One region of the Caulobacter segnis ATCC 21756 genome, then DNA from elsewhere that is predicted to be linked to it. Evidence: riboswitches for the same ligand, from Rfam matches in the RefSeq annotation. Region 1 holds a riboswitch; the other holds the start of a gene.

What was found. Region 1 has a riboswitch for cobalamin ahead of CSEG_RS09105 (DUF1852 domain-containing protein). Riboswitches for the same ligand answer to the same signal wherever they lie in the genome.
Region 2: linked by a shared signal. The riboswitch ahead of CSEG_RS10010 (TonB-dependent receptor plug domain-containing protein) and the one ahead of CSEG_RS09105 (DUF1852 domain-containing protein) in region 1 are both predicted to bind cobalamin.

Annotation. Positions count from the first base shown of each region.
Region 1 is NC_014100.1:1,947,282-1,955,173, reverse strand. It holds gene CSEG_RS09125 (TonB-dependent receptor domain-containing protein) at 1-1,070, shown strand, start outside; gene CSEG_RS09120 (ComEC/Rec2 family competence protein) at 1,070-2,248, shown strand; gene CSEG_RS09115 (SDR family oxidoreductase) at 2,381-3,136, opposite strand; gene CSEG_RS09110 (AraC family transcriptional regulator) at 3,223-4,191, opposite strand; cobalamin riboswitch at 4,451-4,658, shown strand; gene CSEG_RS09105 (DUF1852 domain-containing protein) at 4,767-5,753, shown strand; gene CSEG_RS09100 (methionine synthase) at 5,782-6,810, shown strand; gene cueR (Cu(I)-responsive transcriptional regulator) at 6,985-7,389, opposite strand; gene CSEG_RS09090 (heavy metal translocating P-type ATPase) at 7,386-7,892, opposite strand, start outside.
Region 2 is NC_014100.1:2,161,967-2,169,858, reverse strand. It holds gene CSEG_RS10010 (TonB-dependent receptor plug domain-containing protein) at 1-1,591, opposite strand, end outside; cobalamin riboswitch at 1,734-1,923, opposite strand; gene cobU (bifunctional adenosylcobinamide kinase/adenosylcobinamide-phosphate guanylyltransferase) at 1,960-2,478, shown strand; partial or broken gene CSEG_RS22535 (hypothetical protein) at 2,749-2,897, shown strand; partial or broken gene CSEG_RS23290 (hypothetical protein) at 2,933-3,012, shown strand; gene CSEG_RS10000 (MFS transporter) at 3,260-4,657, shown strand; gene mazG (nucleoside triphosphate pyrophosphohydrolase) at 4,617-5,450, shown strand; gene hflX (GTPase HflX) at 5,447-6,787, opposite strand; gene hfq (RNA chaperone Hfq) at 6,793-7,041, opposite strand; gene CSEG_RS09980 (D-amino-acid transaminase) at 7,198-7,892, opposite strand, start outside.

The DNA.
Region 1 (7,892 bases):
CGCGCGGCGACCTGGTGGCCGGCGTCTATTTCGCGGACGAGGACGCCAAGCGCCAACTGCGCACCAGAGGCCTGGCCGCTGTTTCGGGCGTGGCCTTGTCCGACGTCCTGACCGACCAGGCGGTGAAGACCAGAAGCTACGCCGCCTTCGTCGACGGGACGCTGCGCTTGCCGGCCGCCTTCGACCTGACCCTGGGCGCGCGCTACACCCATGACGAGAAGACCGCCTCGCTGGTTCGCACCGATTTCGTTCGCCCGGCGACCGGCAGCTTCATGGCCCGCGACCTCAAGGCCGACTGGAGCGAGGTCACGCCCCGCGCCGTGCTCAGCTGGACGCCGCGCGAGGACTTCAAGGTCTATGGCAGCGTCACGCGCGGCTACACGGCCGGCGGCTTCAACACCGACGCGGCGGTGATCACGGCTCTGACCAAGCCGTTCGATCCCGAGACCGTCACCAACTACGAGCTGGGCGTGAAGTCCCAGTGGCTGGCCGACACCCTGCGGATCAACGCCTCGGTCTTCCACATGGACTACAAGGACAAGCAGGAGCTGTTCTTCAACAACCTGACCCGCGTGCTGACCATCACCAACGCCGGCCAGGCGACGGTCGAAGGCGCCGAGGTCGAGATCGCCTGGCGTCCCCTGCCCTGGCTGAACCTCAGCGCCAACTACGGCCTGCTGGACACCGTCTACGACGATTTCGTCATTCCGGGTGGCGCGGTGAACACCGGCAATCCGCTGGGCTCGTCGCCGCGCAACAAGGGCTCGCTGGCCGCCGACGTCCGGGTCCCGCTGGACGGCGCGGGCTATGTCACCGGCGCGATCAGCTGGGCCTATACCGACAGCTACTACACCGGCGCGACCAAGGACCCGAACCTGCATATCGACAGCTACGCTCTGACCAACCTGTCGCTGGGCTATGAGAGCCAGGATGGCCGCTGGATGCTGACGGCCTGGGCCAAGAACCTGGGCGATGTCGACTTCCTGCTGACCCCGTCCACCCAAGGTGTGCTGGCCGAGTATCTGGGCGAGCCGCGCACGGTCGGCGTCATGCTGTCGGCCAAGTTCTGATGGCGGCGGTCGTGACCCGGCGGGGGCTGCTGCTGGGCGCCGCGGCGCTGGGCGCGGCCGCCCCTCTTCCTGCTGGCGAAGATGTCGTCGGCCAGCCGCTACGCCCGTGGCGGCCCGGCGGCCTGGACATCCACCACATCGCCACCGGCAAAGGCGACTCGACACTGATCATCGGACCGGATGGCTCCAGCCTGATGATCGACGCCGGCGCCTCGACCACGCCGACGCCAGCCAGCCTGGACGCCCGGCCCAGCGCCGAGCGCCGTCCTGGTGAGTGGATTGGCCGCTATGCCCGACGGCATCTCGCCGCGACCGGAACGCCAAAGCTGGACGCCTTCCTGGTCAGCCACCTGCACCCCGACCACATCGACGGCCTGTACGATGTCGCCAAGGCGCTGCCGATCGGCAAGCTGGTCGACCGCGCCTGGCCTGACTATACCTATCCAAGGCCATCGGACGCGCCGTTCCTGAAGGCCTATGTCGCCTTCGTTCATGAACGGGTCCAGGCCGGCGGCAAGATCGAGCGTTTTCGGGTCGGAGCGGCCGACCAGCTTCAACTCCCCGGCGCCGAAATCCGCAATCTTGCCGCCAACGGCGAGGTCTGGACCGGACACGGAAGCGACACTCGCCGCCTCTTCCCGGCCATCGACACACTGGCGGCCACCGACATCCCCGACGAGAACGCCTGCTCGGCCGCCATCCGGCTGCGCTACGGCGCGTTCGGCTATTTCGCGGCCGGCGACCTGACCAGCCAGAGCTTCGACGGGACCCTGCCCTGGCGTGACGTCGAGACGCCCGCCGCCCAGGCCGCCGGTCCCGTGGACGTGGCGGTCGCCGCGCATCACGGCATGTTCGACGCCACCGGCGCCGACGTGGTGCGCGCCCTGAAACCGCGGACCTGGATCATCCCCGCCTGGCACGTGGCCCATCCCAGCAGCGACGTGCTGGAACGGATGTTCAGCCAGAGGCTCTATCCCGGTCCGCGCGACGTCTTCGCCACCGGCCTCTCGCCGGCCAATGAGATGGCTCACCACTGGCTGACCGACCGCCTGACCGCGCGCGAGGGGCACATCGTGGTCCGCGTTGCGCCAGGCGGCGCGGACTATCGTGTGGTCGTCACGGACCATCGCAGCGAAAGCGATCGCGTTGTTTCCGTGTCTGTTCCCAGAGCCCCCTAAGCGCTATCTGGCTAGCAACCATATTGGTCACGCAGCCTGCCTCGACCAGGCTTGGATCTGGCGGGGACGAGATTGTCGGCTTCGATGAACTTTCGAAGGAAAGCGCGCCTACCGGACGGCGGCGCCTACGGCTCAACCGCCGAATGTACGCCGCCGGGCCAGATCGACCGCGTCCTCGCCCGCGGGAAAGTGAATCCGGCCCGAAGCGTCGTTGGCCGCGACCCAGATCGCTTCGGCGACATCACGCTCTTTCGTCGTCATCTGCGGCGTGGCGAACGCTTCGAAAATCGGCGCCGCGAACGCCTCGTAGGGCGCGGGAATCAGATCTAGCGGATTGATCGAGGTGTTCTGAGCGAACCGCGTGGTCGGAGCGTAACCGGGCTCCACCAGCTTTACGCGCACGTCGAAATAGCCGAGTTCGTGGACCAGAGACTCTGAGAAACCCTCGATCGCCTGCTTGCTGGCCTTGTAGGCGGCGGCAAGAGGCATGTCCGACAGGGTCACGCTGGAGGTGACGTTGACAATGACGCCGGAGCGTCGCTCTCGCATCTGAGGGATGAGGGCTTGGCACATGGCCATCACGCCAAAGGTGTTCGTGTCGAACACCTTGCGGATGTGGTCCATTGGCGTGGCCTCGAAGGCGCCGACGACCCCGATGCCGGCGTTGTTGACCAGGACGTCGACTGAGCCGGCGACCTCGACGCAGGCGGCGATGCTTCCGGGGTCGGTGACATCCAGGGGGAGGATCCGCAGGGCCTCCGAGCGCGGCAGGGTGTCGGTTCTGGGATTGCGCATCGTCGCAATGACGTTCCAGCCCTTGGCCAGGAAGTGGCGGGCCGTCTCGAGGCCGTAGCCTGAGGATGCGCCGGTGATCAGGACGGTCGGCATAGGGGATCTCCAAGAGTTTCAGTGATCCCTCAATACGGTCACGGCGGAGGACTATCGATAATCAAATGTCCAAATTTCATTTCCAATCATCCAATATAGTGCGCCAAGGCTCCGACGGCGCGCTCGCGCTGCGCCGGATCGAAGCGGCCGGCGACAGCGTCGCCCGCGCGAGCAAACCGTCCGGGGGAGCAGCCCAACCGTTTGCGGAAAGCGGTGCTGAAGGCGCTGGCGGATTCGTAGCCGATCTCGTCCGCGATCCGGTCCAGGGTCTTGGCCCCGCCGATCAGGGCGTCCTTGGCCAGAGCCATGCGCCACCGCGCCAGATATTCAATCGGGCCACAGCCCAGCGCTTCGCCGAACCGCGCGGCGAAAGCCGATCGCGAAAGGCCGGCCACCTTGGCCAACCCCGCGACCGTCCAGTGCGCCCGCACGTCCGAGTGCATGGCGCTCAGGACTCGCGCCAAGGCCGGATCGCGCATGCCACGAAGCAAGCCGGTCCGCGCGTCATCTCCGGCCACGGGGCGCCAGCGCAGCGCCTCGACCAACAGGACCTCCAGCAGCCGCTGCAGGATCATGTCCTTGCCCGGATCCTCGCGGGCGCATTCCTGCACAATCAGCCCAATGAGGGTCCCAAGCCTGGCCGTCCGCCCCTCGGACGCGGGAATGTGGATCATGCGGGGCATTAGGGCGAGCAGTAGTGGGGCGTTCGCCCGCTCGATCCGGAAGGCGCCGCCCAGTGACTCGAACTGCGCTTCGCCCTCTTGGTCGCCGTGCCGCACCGGCGCATCGCTTGGATCGCGCGACGGGCCGTCGACGTCGGGATGGCTGCCCAGGACGAACGCCGGGGTCGACGGGAGCAGAAGGAAGTCGCCTTCCTCCAGAGCCATCGGTGCTTGGCCCTCGAAAGCGATCCAGCAGCGCCCCTTCAGAATGATCGTATAGCCGGGCATATCATGGGCCGCGTAACGCACGCCCCAGCGCCCCCGCCCAGTGATCGGCTTGGAGACGATCGAGCTCGGGCGAAGCAGGGTAATAATGTCGCTGAGGGGATCCATGGAGGACGACCGAAAACAGATTTGCCAAGTTGGATGATCAATCATCCACATTTGGCTGTCTAGATGTTCGGCCGCGCTCGTCGTTTTTCACTCGACACGGTCTACGCCCGTCTGTTGAGCGTTCGCGCACCCGCAGTCGTAACCGGCGGCGCAGCGTCAGGAGCAGTTTCTAAGACAGCTCCGAAAACACGGCTCCGCACGCGGCGCTTAAACACATAAAGATATCCTTATGTCCCATTGACACCGTTAGTGGATGGTCGTTTGATAGGGTTGTCGTGGTTCTCCCCATCCTCTTCGGAGGGCGTGGAGCTAAGAGGGAAGCCGGTGCGACGCCGGCGCTGCCCCCGCAACTGTAAGCGGCGAGCCGAAGGTCCATCTCGTGTCACTGACGTCCTCGGGCGTTGGGAAGGCCGGACCGGAAGCCGTGACCCGTGAGCCAGGAGACCTGCCCCGACAGATAACGTCCTCCGGCGGGGTGTCCGGTCAGGTCGCATGAGCGCCGCGACCGGACCACTCCGCGCGGGCGGTCGCGCGTCCCTGCCCGCTGTCTCGCCACAGCATCAACGGCGGAGACCATGCTCAAGAGCGAATTTGCATTCACCATCAAGAGCACTGCGCTCGATGAGGACTATCGTCCCGCCGAGAACACGCGGATCACGACCAACTTCGCCAACTTGGCCAGAGGGGAGAACCGGCAGGAAAACCTGCGCAATACCCTCAGGATGATCGACAATCGTTTCAATTCCCTGGCGCATCGGGACAATCCCAAGGGGGATCGTTACGCGGTCGAACTCAAGATCATCTCCGTCGAGATGAATGCTTCTCCCGAAGCGGGCGGCGACGCCTTCCCGCTGATCGAAATCCTTCAGACGACCATTCTCGACAAACAGACCGGCGAGCGCATCGACGGCATCGTGGGGAATAACTTCTCTTCGTACGTCCGCGATTATGACTTCAGCGTGCTTCTCCCGGAGCACATGAAGCGCCACCCGAATTCCGGCGCTCCGGAGGGCTTCGGCGACCTGCATGGAAACCTGTTCAAGCGCTTCCTGAGTTCAGACGCCTATCGGGATAATTTCAGCAAGCCGCCCGTCATCTGCCTGAGCGTGTCGAGTAGCAAGACCTACTATCGGACCGGCGCTGAGCACCCCGTGCTGGGGATTGAATATGAGAACGACGAGCGCTCTTCGACCGATCAGTATTTCGCGAAAATGGGAATGAAGGTTCGCTACTTCATGCCCAGAAACAGCATGGCTCCTCTGGCCTTCTACCATATCGGCGACCTGACCGGCGACTACACAGATCTTGAGCTGTTCAGCACGATCAGCACGATGGAGACGTTCCAGAAGATCTATCGCCCCGAGATCTATAACGCCAACTCCCCGGCGACCGAACAGTATCAGCCGAGCCTGAAGTGTCAGGACTATTCGCTGACTCGGATTGTCTACGATCGGGAAGAACGGAGCCGACTGGCCCTTGAGCAGGGCAAGTTCGCCGAGGAACGTTTCATCAAGCGGTATCGGGCCGTCCTCGAACAGTTCTCCGCCGATTTCGCCGCCTGATCAGCCAAAACGTACAGAGTCATCTATCATGAAAACCCTGTTGCCCACGTCGACCGCCGGCAGCCTGCCCAAACCCGCCTGGCTAGCCCAGCCCGAGACGCTCTGGTCGCCCTGGAAACTGCAAAATGAGGAACTGATCGAGGGCAAACAGGACGCTTTGCGTCTGTCCCTGGACGATCAGCGGCGGGCCGGCGTCGACATCGTCAGCGACGGCGAGCAGACGCGCCAGCATTTCGTCACGACGTTCATCGAGCATCTCGCCGGCGTCGACTTCGAGGCGCGCAAGACCGTCAGAATTCGCGACCGCTATGATGCGAGCGTGCCGACGGTCGTCGGCGCTGTCAGCCGCCCGAAGTCGGTCTTCGTCGAGGACGCGAAGTTCCTCCGTCGGCAGACCACCCAGCCGATCAAATGGGCCCTGCCCGGTCCGATGACGATGATCGACACCCTCTATGACGACCACTACAGGAGCCGCGAGAAGCTGGCCTGGGAGTTCGCCAAGATCCTTAACCAGGAAGCCAGGGAGCTGGAGGCCGCCGGCGTCGACATCATCCAGTTCGACGAGCCCGCGTTCAACGTCTTCTTCGACGAGGTCAACGACTGGGGCGTCGCGACCCTGGAGAAGGCGACGGAAGGGCTCAAATGCCAAACGGCCGTCCACATCTGCTACGGCTACGGCATCAAGGCCAATACGGACTGGAAGAAGACCCTGGGTTCGGAGTGGCGTCAGTATGAGGAAGCTTTCCCCAAGCTGAAGCAGTCCAGCATCGATATCATCTCGCTGGAGTGCCAGAACTCTCGCGTCCCGATGGATCTGATCGAACTCATTCGGGGCAAGACGGTGATGGTGGGGGCCATCGACGTGGCGACCGACACCATCGAGACGCCCGAGGACGTCGCCGACACCCTGCGCAAGGCCCTTCAGTTCGTGGACGCCGACAAGCTCTATCCCTCCACCAACTGCGGGATGGCCCCGCTGGCTCGTCACGTGGCGAGGGGCAAGCTGGAGGCCCTGAGCGCGGGCGCGGCGATCGTCCGCAAAGAACTCTCGGCCTGACCTCGATGACTGCTCTTCTCAGCCGTCCGCAGCGCGCCAGAAGCCGACGCCCGGACCGTTCCGAACTCCGGACCGTCAGTTACTCGCGCCGCGGAAGATCGACCTTTTCGGAAGTTCTCTGGCGTGAGCCGTTAGGCCAATAGGTCTCTCCGGTGTCCTATGCGCGCGCCAAGTTCAGGCCAGGGGGAGGCTGTCCTGTTGCAGGCGATCGATGATCGGACAGTCGGGGCGCGCGTCGCCGTGGCAGCTTTCCGCCAGGTCCAGCAGCGCGGCGCGCATGGCTTCCAGCGCCATCGCCTTGGCATGAAGATCCTCGGCTCGCGCCAGCGCCATCGCCTTCACCTCGGCGCTGGCGCGCCCCGCGTCGCCCCACAACGATAGCAACTCCCGGATCTCCTCGATGGGAAAACCCAGATCGCGCGCGTTGGCGATAAACCGCAGACGATTCACGTCGGGCTGGTCGTAGTCGCGATAGCCGCTGTCGCGGCGCGGCGGCGGCGGAACCAAGCCGATCTTCTCGTAGTGGCGGATCATCCGCTGCGACACGCCGGTGGCGGCCGAGGCCTGGCCAATATTCATAGACGGGCTCCGTTCAGGCGCAGGGCGTTGGTCACAACGATGAAGGACGACAGCGCCATGGCCGCGCCGGCCAGCATGGGCGACAGCAGAATACCCGCCACCGGATAGAGCACGCCAGCGGCGATCGGCACGCCGACGCCGTTGAATAGGAACGAGAAGAACAGGTTCTGGCGGATATTGCTCATGGTCGCCCGCGCCAGCCGGCGAGCGCGCACCGCCGCCGACAGGTCGCCGCCGGTCAGGGTCATGCCAGCGCTTTCGATCGCGACGTCCGAACCCGTGCCCATCGCCAGACCGACATCGGCGGCCGCGAGCGCGGGCGCGTCGTTGACGCCGTCGCCGGCCATGGCGACGCGCGCTCCGGCCGCCTTAAGCTCGCCGACGATGCGCGCCTTGTCCTCGGGCTTGAGGTCGGCTCTCACCTCATCGACGCCGCCGACAGCCAGCGCCACCGCTTGGGCCGTCGTGGCGTTGTCACCGGACAGCATGACGACGCGCAGGCC
Region 2 (7,892 bases), 210 kb from region 1:
AGCCTTGCGCCGGCTTGTATTCGCCAATCAGTTCAAGGCCTTGCGCCTTGGTCTTCAGAACGTTGCTGTAGTAGCCCCAACGCGAGACGCCGCCCGGCGCGCACAGCGGATCGGCGCCGCCCGTGCACGAGAAGTAGCGGATCTCGTTGTCGGCCTCGCGGTGGAACCAGGTCGCCACGGCGCGGGCCTTGCCGCCCAGGAAGCGCTGCTCGATCCCGGCGTCCCAGCTGTCGAACTTTTCGGGCGAGAGGTTCAGGTTGCCGTACTCGCTGAACAGCTCGTAGAGGCCAGGAGCCCGGAACCCCTGGCCGAAGCTGGCGCGCAGGACCGTGTTCCCCTCGTTAAGCGCCCAGGCGGCCGAGGCCTGACCCAGGGTGTGCGAGCCATAGGTGTCGTGGTCCTCGTAGCGGAGGCCGGCGGTCAGGGTCAGGCCCGGAACCACCTCAGCCTGCAGCTGGCCATAGAGGCTGTCGACGCCGACCTTGCCGGTGGCGAAGGCCGGGTTCGGGTTGCTGACGGACGGCGAGCGCGTGCGCATCCGCGCCTTTTCCGTTTCGGCGCCGAAGGTGGCCGACACGGTCTCGGTGACCGCGAAGACGCCCTGGTATTCCCAGCGCTTGTTCTTGCCGGCCGCGTCGAAGGTCAGCGGCACGGCGGGGCGGGCCGGGTTGATGTTCTCGCGGTCGGTGTCGGTGTAGGCGTAGCCGATCCGGTTGTTCCAGCGGCCGTCCAGCAGGCCGAAATTCAGGCCGGTGTAGATCACCAGCTCTTCGGTGCGACCGAACTCGGGGCTGTCGACGTTGAAGCCGTCGAAGTCGTTCTTGCCCTTCGAATAGACCGAGCGGACCTCGGCCGAGACGTTCTGCGCCAGGGCGATGCGCAGGCGGCCGGAAAGGCCGCGGTTCTGGTAGCCGTCCTTCTCCTTACCCGGCTTGTAGGCCGAGAAGCCGTCGGTGGTGTAGTAGCCGCCAGCCACGCGCCAGACGATCTTGTCGCCGGCGCCGCCAACGCCGGCCCGCAGGTATCCGGTCTTGCGCGCGCCGGCCTCGGCGTCGATCGAGCTCGAGAACGGAGTCGTCGGCTCGGCGGTCACGATGTTGACGACGCCGCCGATGGCTTGGCTGCCCCACAGGGTCGACTGGGCGCCGCGCAGGATCTCGATGCGCGAGATGTCGCCGACCAGCAGGTTGCCGCTGTTAAAGCCGCCTTGGGTCGAGGATGGGTCGTTCAGCTTGACGCCGTCGATCAGGACGACGGTGTGCTGGGTCTCGGCGCCGCGGATGTTGAGGCCCGTGGTCGTGCCCGGACCGCCGTTGCGGGTGAAGCTGACGCCCGGCGTCTGGGCCAGCAGCTCGACGACCGAGATCGCCTGGCTGGCCTCGATCGCCGGCTGGGTCAGGACGGTCACCGACGCGCCGACCTTCTCGATCGGCTGGGCGGTGCGGGTGGCGGTGACGACGAGTTCGGCGACGCCGTTGGCGCCGGTCGCGCCGGCGACGTCGGCCTCGGGGGCCTTCTGGTCGTCGGCGAAAGCCGCGCCCGCGATCAGGCTGGTGGCGAGGGCGGTGGAGCTCAGAAACGCTCGGATCATGGTTCTTCTTCCCCTACTGAACGACCCGCGCGCCGAACCGGCCGCGAACGGCGACAAGCCATACGCAAGCTCGGACCGTCGCGCGGTCCTTTGACTGTCGTTTCTCGGGAAATCCCGTTCGATCGGCGCACCCCGGCCGAGCGATGAACGACCGCGCCGGGCAGGTCTCCTGGCTCGCGGGTCAATGCTCTTGGCGCCGCCTTCCCAGAGCCCGAGGGCCCCAGTGGCGTATGGCGCTAGAACTCGCCGCTAACAGTTGCGGGGGCAGCCGAGGCCTTGAACCTCGTTCCCTTTTAATCCTCTTTCGAGGAGCCTGACGCGTCGCAAGGCCTATATGCTGCGCCGCACACCGTCAATGTGGAGCTTTCATGACCGTGACCCTGGTGCTGGGCGGCGCGCGCTCGGGAAAGAGCGGCTTCGCCCAGAAAGCCGCTGAAACCGCGGCGGGAGCTGGGCGGCCGGTCCTGATCGCGACGGGCCAGGCGTTCGATGACGAGATGGCCGAGCGCATCGCCCGCCACCGGGCCGATCGCGGCGAATCATGGATCACGGTCGAAGCGCCGCTCGAACTCGCGTCCGCCATCGCCGCCCTGCCCGCCGACGCGGTCGCCGTCGTCGACTGCCTGACCCTTTGGCTCTCGAACCAGATGCTGGCCGACCAAGACGTCGAGGCGGCGTGCGCCGCGCTGGTCGCGACCGTCGCCGCCTGCCCTGCTCGCCTTTGGCTGGTCAGCAACGAGGTGGGTCTGGGCATCGTGCCCGAGACGCCGCTGGGCCGCCGCTTCCGCGACGAGGCCGGACGGCTGAACCAGCGGCTCGCGGCGACCGTGGACGAGGTCTATTTCGTCGCGGCGGGGCTGCCACTGAGGATGAAACCCCAGGGCTGAACGCTCGTCGAGGGATGGGCGTAGAGACCCCTCTCTCTTCGAGAGAGGGAGGGGCCCGCGCCGTCAGGCGTGGGAGGGTGAGTGGTTACGAAATTGGCCGAGAAATTTCTTACTCTTCAGTAGCTTGCTCGTCACTGCCTTGTCCGGAAAGGGTGAAACCTCCCCCCCCCCTGTTCTCGCATGGCCCCCCCCTCTCTCGAAGAGAGAGGGTTTTCATGGGCGTTCGACGAGCGTTGGCGCCGTCTTATCCTCCCCTCCAAAACCTGCCGTATTCTCTACCCACCTCGTCGCGAGGAAAGGGCGCATGGCCAGCGACCATTTGCGGCGACGGGGGGCGATCGAGCGGGGACAGGTTCGAGGGGGATACTCGGACGGTCCGGGGACCTGACGCTGGTCAGGCCCGCCCGCCGTCGGCGTGGTTGGAGGTAAAAGGGCGTGTTTGGCTGAAAGCCCGTCCTCTCCGACCGCTGGGGCTCTCGGAAACGGGAGGCCCAGGTCCCGGTAAGGCCCGAACAGGGCCACCTGACGGGACGCTGGCGGATAACGGTCGCGCGGAGCGTCGGGCTTCGTCGAAACGGTATCTACAAACTCACACTCCGGACGGATGTCCGGCGCTCCGCGTCCCTTTCCATCCCTTCAGCGGGACACCGCGTGAAGCGCGGCGCCGCGAGTCGATGGTAGAACGGGCTGGCGCTTGGCGAACAATGCTCGCACACTTGTTTGAAATGGCCGTCTCGGGCCGAGTGCGAAGCGCGATCGAAGCGTGGGGAGGAGTAACGGGATGACGGAGCGTAAATCGTCATGGGCGCTGGCCAGGTTCGCCTCGCCGGCGGTTCCGATCGCCGCGATGGGCCTGCCGCTGGTCGTCTACCTGCCCGAATACTACGTCACGTCGTTGGGCCTGTCCCTGACCACGGTGGGCGCGGCCTTCCTGATCGTGAAGCTGGTCGACATGCTTCTGGATCCGGTTCTGGGCGGACTGATGGACAACACGCGGTCGCGTTTCGGCCGCTTCCGTCCCTGGCTCGCCGCCGGCTCGCCGGTGATCGCCATAGGCTCCTACGCCCTGTTCATGGCCCAGCCCGGCGTCGGCGCGCTGTATCTGTGGTTCTGGCTGTCCGTCGTCTATGTCGGCTATTCGATGGTGGTGCTGTCGCAGACCGCCTGGGGCGCGGTCCTGTCCAGCGACTACCAGCAGCGCTCGCGCGTCTTCGCCTGGTGGCAGGGCGCCAATGTGGTCGGCATGATCCTGGTGCTGTGCCTGCCGCCGATCGTGACGGGCGTGTTCAAGGGCGATCATCTGGACAGCATCGCCGCCATGGGCTGGTTCATCGTCGTGCTGGCGCCGCTCGCGGTCCTGCTCGCCGTAAGCACTGTCGGCGAGCCGGTCGCGCCGCCCAGGCATGGAAAGACGGGCCTCAAGCAGTATCTCGGCCTGCTGACTCGCCCCTCCGTGCGCCGCCTGCTGATCGCCGACCTGCTGATGGGCCTGGCGCCCGGCATCGCCGGCACGCTGTTCCTGTTCTTCTTCGAGCGGATGAAGGGCTTCGACAAGACGCAGTCGGGCGTCCTGCTGCTGATCTATTTCATCGCCGCCCTGGCTGGCGCGCCGATCTGGCCCATGCTGGCCAAGCGCATTGGCAAGCACAAGGCGTTGGCCGTGGCCTCGGTCGTCTACGCGATCGTGCAGTTGGCGACGGTCTTCATGCCGCCCGGGGAGGTGGTGCTGGGCATGATCGTCCTGGTCCTGGCCGGGCTGCCCTACTCCGCCGCTCAGCTGCTGGTCCGATCAATGATGGCGGATATCGGCGATGAGGAGCGACTGCTGACCGGCGTCGACAAGACCGGGCTGCTCTACGCGATCGTCACCGGCACGTTGAAGCTGGGCTACGCCCTGGCCGTCGGCGTCTTCATCATCCTCGGCGCGCTGGGCTTCGACCCGAAGACGCCGACCGCCGCGGGCGACGCGGCGCTGATCGGGCTCTACGCCTTCGCCCCGGCGGCGCTGGGACTGATGGTCGCGGCGGTGATGATGCGCTATCCGCTGGATGCGAACCGTCTCGCCGAAATCCAGCGCCAGCTCGCGGCGCGGGATGCGGCCGAGGCCTCGTCCAAGCCCGCAGCCCAGCCGGATCCTCATGCCCCTGACGCCAACGCCCTTGTCGCCCCCGCCGAGTGAAGACCAAGAGCCGATCGCCCGCCTGGTCGAGATCATGGCCAGGCTGCGCGATCCCGACGGCGGCTGCCCCTGGGACCTGGAGCAGACCTTCGCGACGATCGCGCCCTATACGGTCGAGGAAGCCTACGAGGTCGCCGACGCGATCGAGCGCGGCGATCTCTCGGATCTGAAGGAAGAGCTGGGCGACCTGCTGCTGCAGGTGGTCTTCCATTCCCGCATGGCCGAGGAACAGGGGGCGTTCGATCTCAAGGACGTGGCGACGGCGATCTCCGACAAGATGATCCGCCGGCATCCGCACGTGTTCGGCGACCACGCCTACGAAACCCTCTCCGACCAGGTCGAGGGCTGGGAGGCCCTGAAGGCCCAGGAGCGTCAGGCCAAGGCCAAGCACGGCGTGCTCGACGACGTGCCGACCGGCCTGCCCGCCCTCACCCGCGCCGTGAAGCTGACCAAACGCGCCGCCCGCGTCGGCTTCGACTGGCCTTCCGCCGCCGAGGTCCTGGCCAAGCTGCGCGAGGAAACCGAGGAGATCGCCGTCGAGATCGACGCCGGCGACATGGCCAAGGCCCGCGAGGAGTTGGGCGATATCCTGTTCGTCTGCGCGAACCTGGCGCGGAAACTGGATGTCGATCCGGAAGACGCCCTGCGCGCCACCAACGCCAAGTTCGCCCGCCGCTTCGCCTTCATCGAGTCAGGTCTCGCCGAACGCGGCAAGACGCCGGACGAGTCGGATCTGGCCGAAATGGACGCCCTCTGGAACGACGCCAAGGCGGCGGAAAAGGCGAAGGGCTAGGTCGCCGCCGGCTCGACGCGCGCCTCGGGAAATTGGCGCTCGAACCGGCCCAAGGCCTGCCCGTCCAGCCGCGCGATCAGCATGACCTCGCCGCCCTCGCCGTCATGGCGGCCGAGCACGCGGCCGTTGCGATAGATCCAGGCCAGGGCCTGGCCGTCCTGCGGACCGAGGCGCACCTCGACCGGCGGGGAGTCGTCGATCAGGCCGCCGACCCGGCGCAGCAGGGCCTCGCAGCCCTCGCCGGTGACGGCCGATACGGGCGAAGCGCCGACGCGGCGCGCCTGGCCCTCGATGATCTCGCGGTCGTCCTCGGACAAGAGATCGATCTTGTTCCAGACCTCGACGACGGTCTTGCCGCCGTCCAGCGTGACGCCGAGTTCGGACAGCACCGTCTCGACATCGCGGGCCTGGGCCTCGCTGTCGGGATTGGCGACGTCGCGGACGTGAAGGACGACATCGGCCTCCTGCACCTCCTCCAGCGTGGCGCGGAAAGCTTCGACCAGCTCGTGCGGCAGATCGGAGATGAAGCCGACGGTGTCGGACATGATCGCCGGCCGCCCGTCAGGCAGCTTCACGGTGCGCAGGGTCGGGTCCAACGTCGCGAACAGCATGTCCTTGGCCAGCACCTCCGCCTCGGTCAGGCGGTTGAACAGCGTGGACTTGCCGGCGTTCGTATAACCGACCAGGGCGACGGTCGGGTACGGAACCTTCTTGCGGGCGCTACGGTGCAGGGTCCGCGTCCGACGCACCTCCTCAAGCTCCCTCTTGAGCTTGATGATCGTGCCCGCGATCAGGCGGCGGTCGATTTCGATCTGGGTTTCGCCGGGACCGCCGGTCGAGCCGGTGCCGCCCCGTTGGCGCTCCAGGTGGGTCCAGGTGCGGACCAGGCGCGAGCGCTCGTAGTCAAGCCTGGCCAGCTCGACCTGCAGCTTGCCTTCCCGGGTCCGGGCCCGTCGGGCGAAGATCTCGAGGATCAGGCCCGTGCGGTCCACGACCTTCACCTCCAGCGCCTTCTCGAGATTGCGCTGCTGGATCGGGGTCAGCTGGTCGTCGAAGACCGCGACGTCGATATGTTCGACCTCGCAGATCGCCGCGAACTCCTCGACCTTGCCCTTGCCGAACAGGGTCGCGGGCGTGACGGCGCGCAGAGGCGCGATCAGCGCCTCCACGACGTCGAGATCGAGCGCCACCGCGAGGCCGACGGCCTCCTCGAGCCGGGCGTTGGGATCCCGGGCTTCGAGGGCCGCCTGGCCACGCAGTTGCCGCGCCGGATGGATGACGAGCGCCTTCAGGATCGGCGCGGCGTGGTCAATCGACCGGGATGTGGATTTTGACAAGCGTCTCAGTCGTCGGAGTCGGCGCTGGGCTCATAGAGCTGGACAGGCTGCGCCGGCATGATGGTGGAAATGGCGTGCTTGTAGACCAGTTGCGACTGGCCATCGCGACGCAGCAGGACGCAGAAATTGTCGAACCAGCTGACCACGCCCTGCAACTTCACGCCGTTGACGAGGAAAATGGTGAGCGGCGTCTTCGACTTGCGCACGCTGTTCAGGAACGTGTCCTGGAGGTTTTGCTTCTTCTCGGCAGACATCGGGGGTTCCCCTCTCATTGTTCACGGAGGGCCACACGCCCCCCACACAAACAAGTCCATGCTAGATGATTTTTCACTGAAAGCGACAAGTCGCTAGCGAAAATTTCCGCAAGGTCACGCGACCAGCCAACGCTCCTGGCGAAAATTGCTCAGGCTTCAGACGGCTTTCTCACGCGCTCGAGCTATATAGGCGCGACGGAGCTTCATTGCCACTGGCCCGGCTTGCCCATCCCCAAGCTTGACGCCGTCCACCTGCACGATCGGCGTCACCAACGACCCCGCGCCGGTGATGAAGGCCTCCTTGGCGGCCTGCGCCTCGGCGATGGTGAAAGGCTTTTCGCTGATCGGCAGTCCCGCCTCGCGGATCACCTCCAGCAAGGTCGAGCGCGTGACGCCGCGCAGGATGTTGGCGTTCGTGTCGCGGGTGCGGAGCGTCCCCTCCGCGTCGACGATCCATGCGTTGGAAGACGCGCCCTCGGTCACCAGGCCCATGTCGTCCACGAACCAGGCCTCGACGGCGCCGCGCTCGCGAGCCGCCTGCTTGGCCAGAGCGTTGGGCAGCAGGCCGATCGACTTGATGTCGCAGCGGCCCCAGCGGTTCTCGGGAACCGAGATCACGGAACCGCCCTTTTCAGCCTTCGCGTTCGTGGCGGCGCGATCGATCGACTTGGCCGTGATAACAACCGAAGGCGGAACGGCCGGATTCGGGAAGGCGTGATCGCGGCGGGCGACGCCGCGTGTCACCTGCAGGTAGACCAGACCTTCGCGCACCTTGTTGCGCCGCACGGCCTCGCGCAGAACCAAGGTCAGCGCGGCTTCGCTCATGGGATGGGCGATCCGCAACTCGTCGA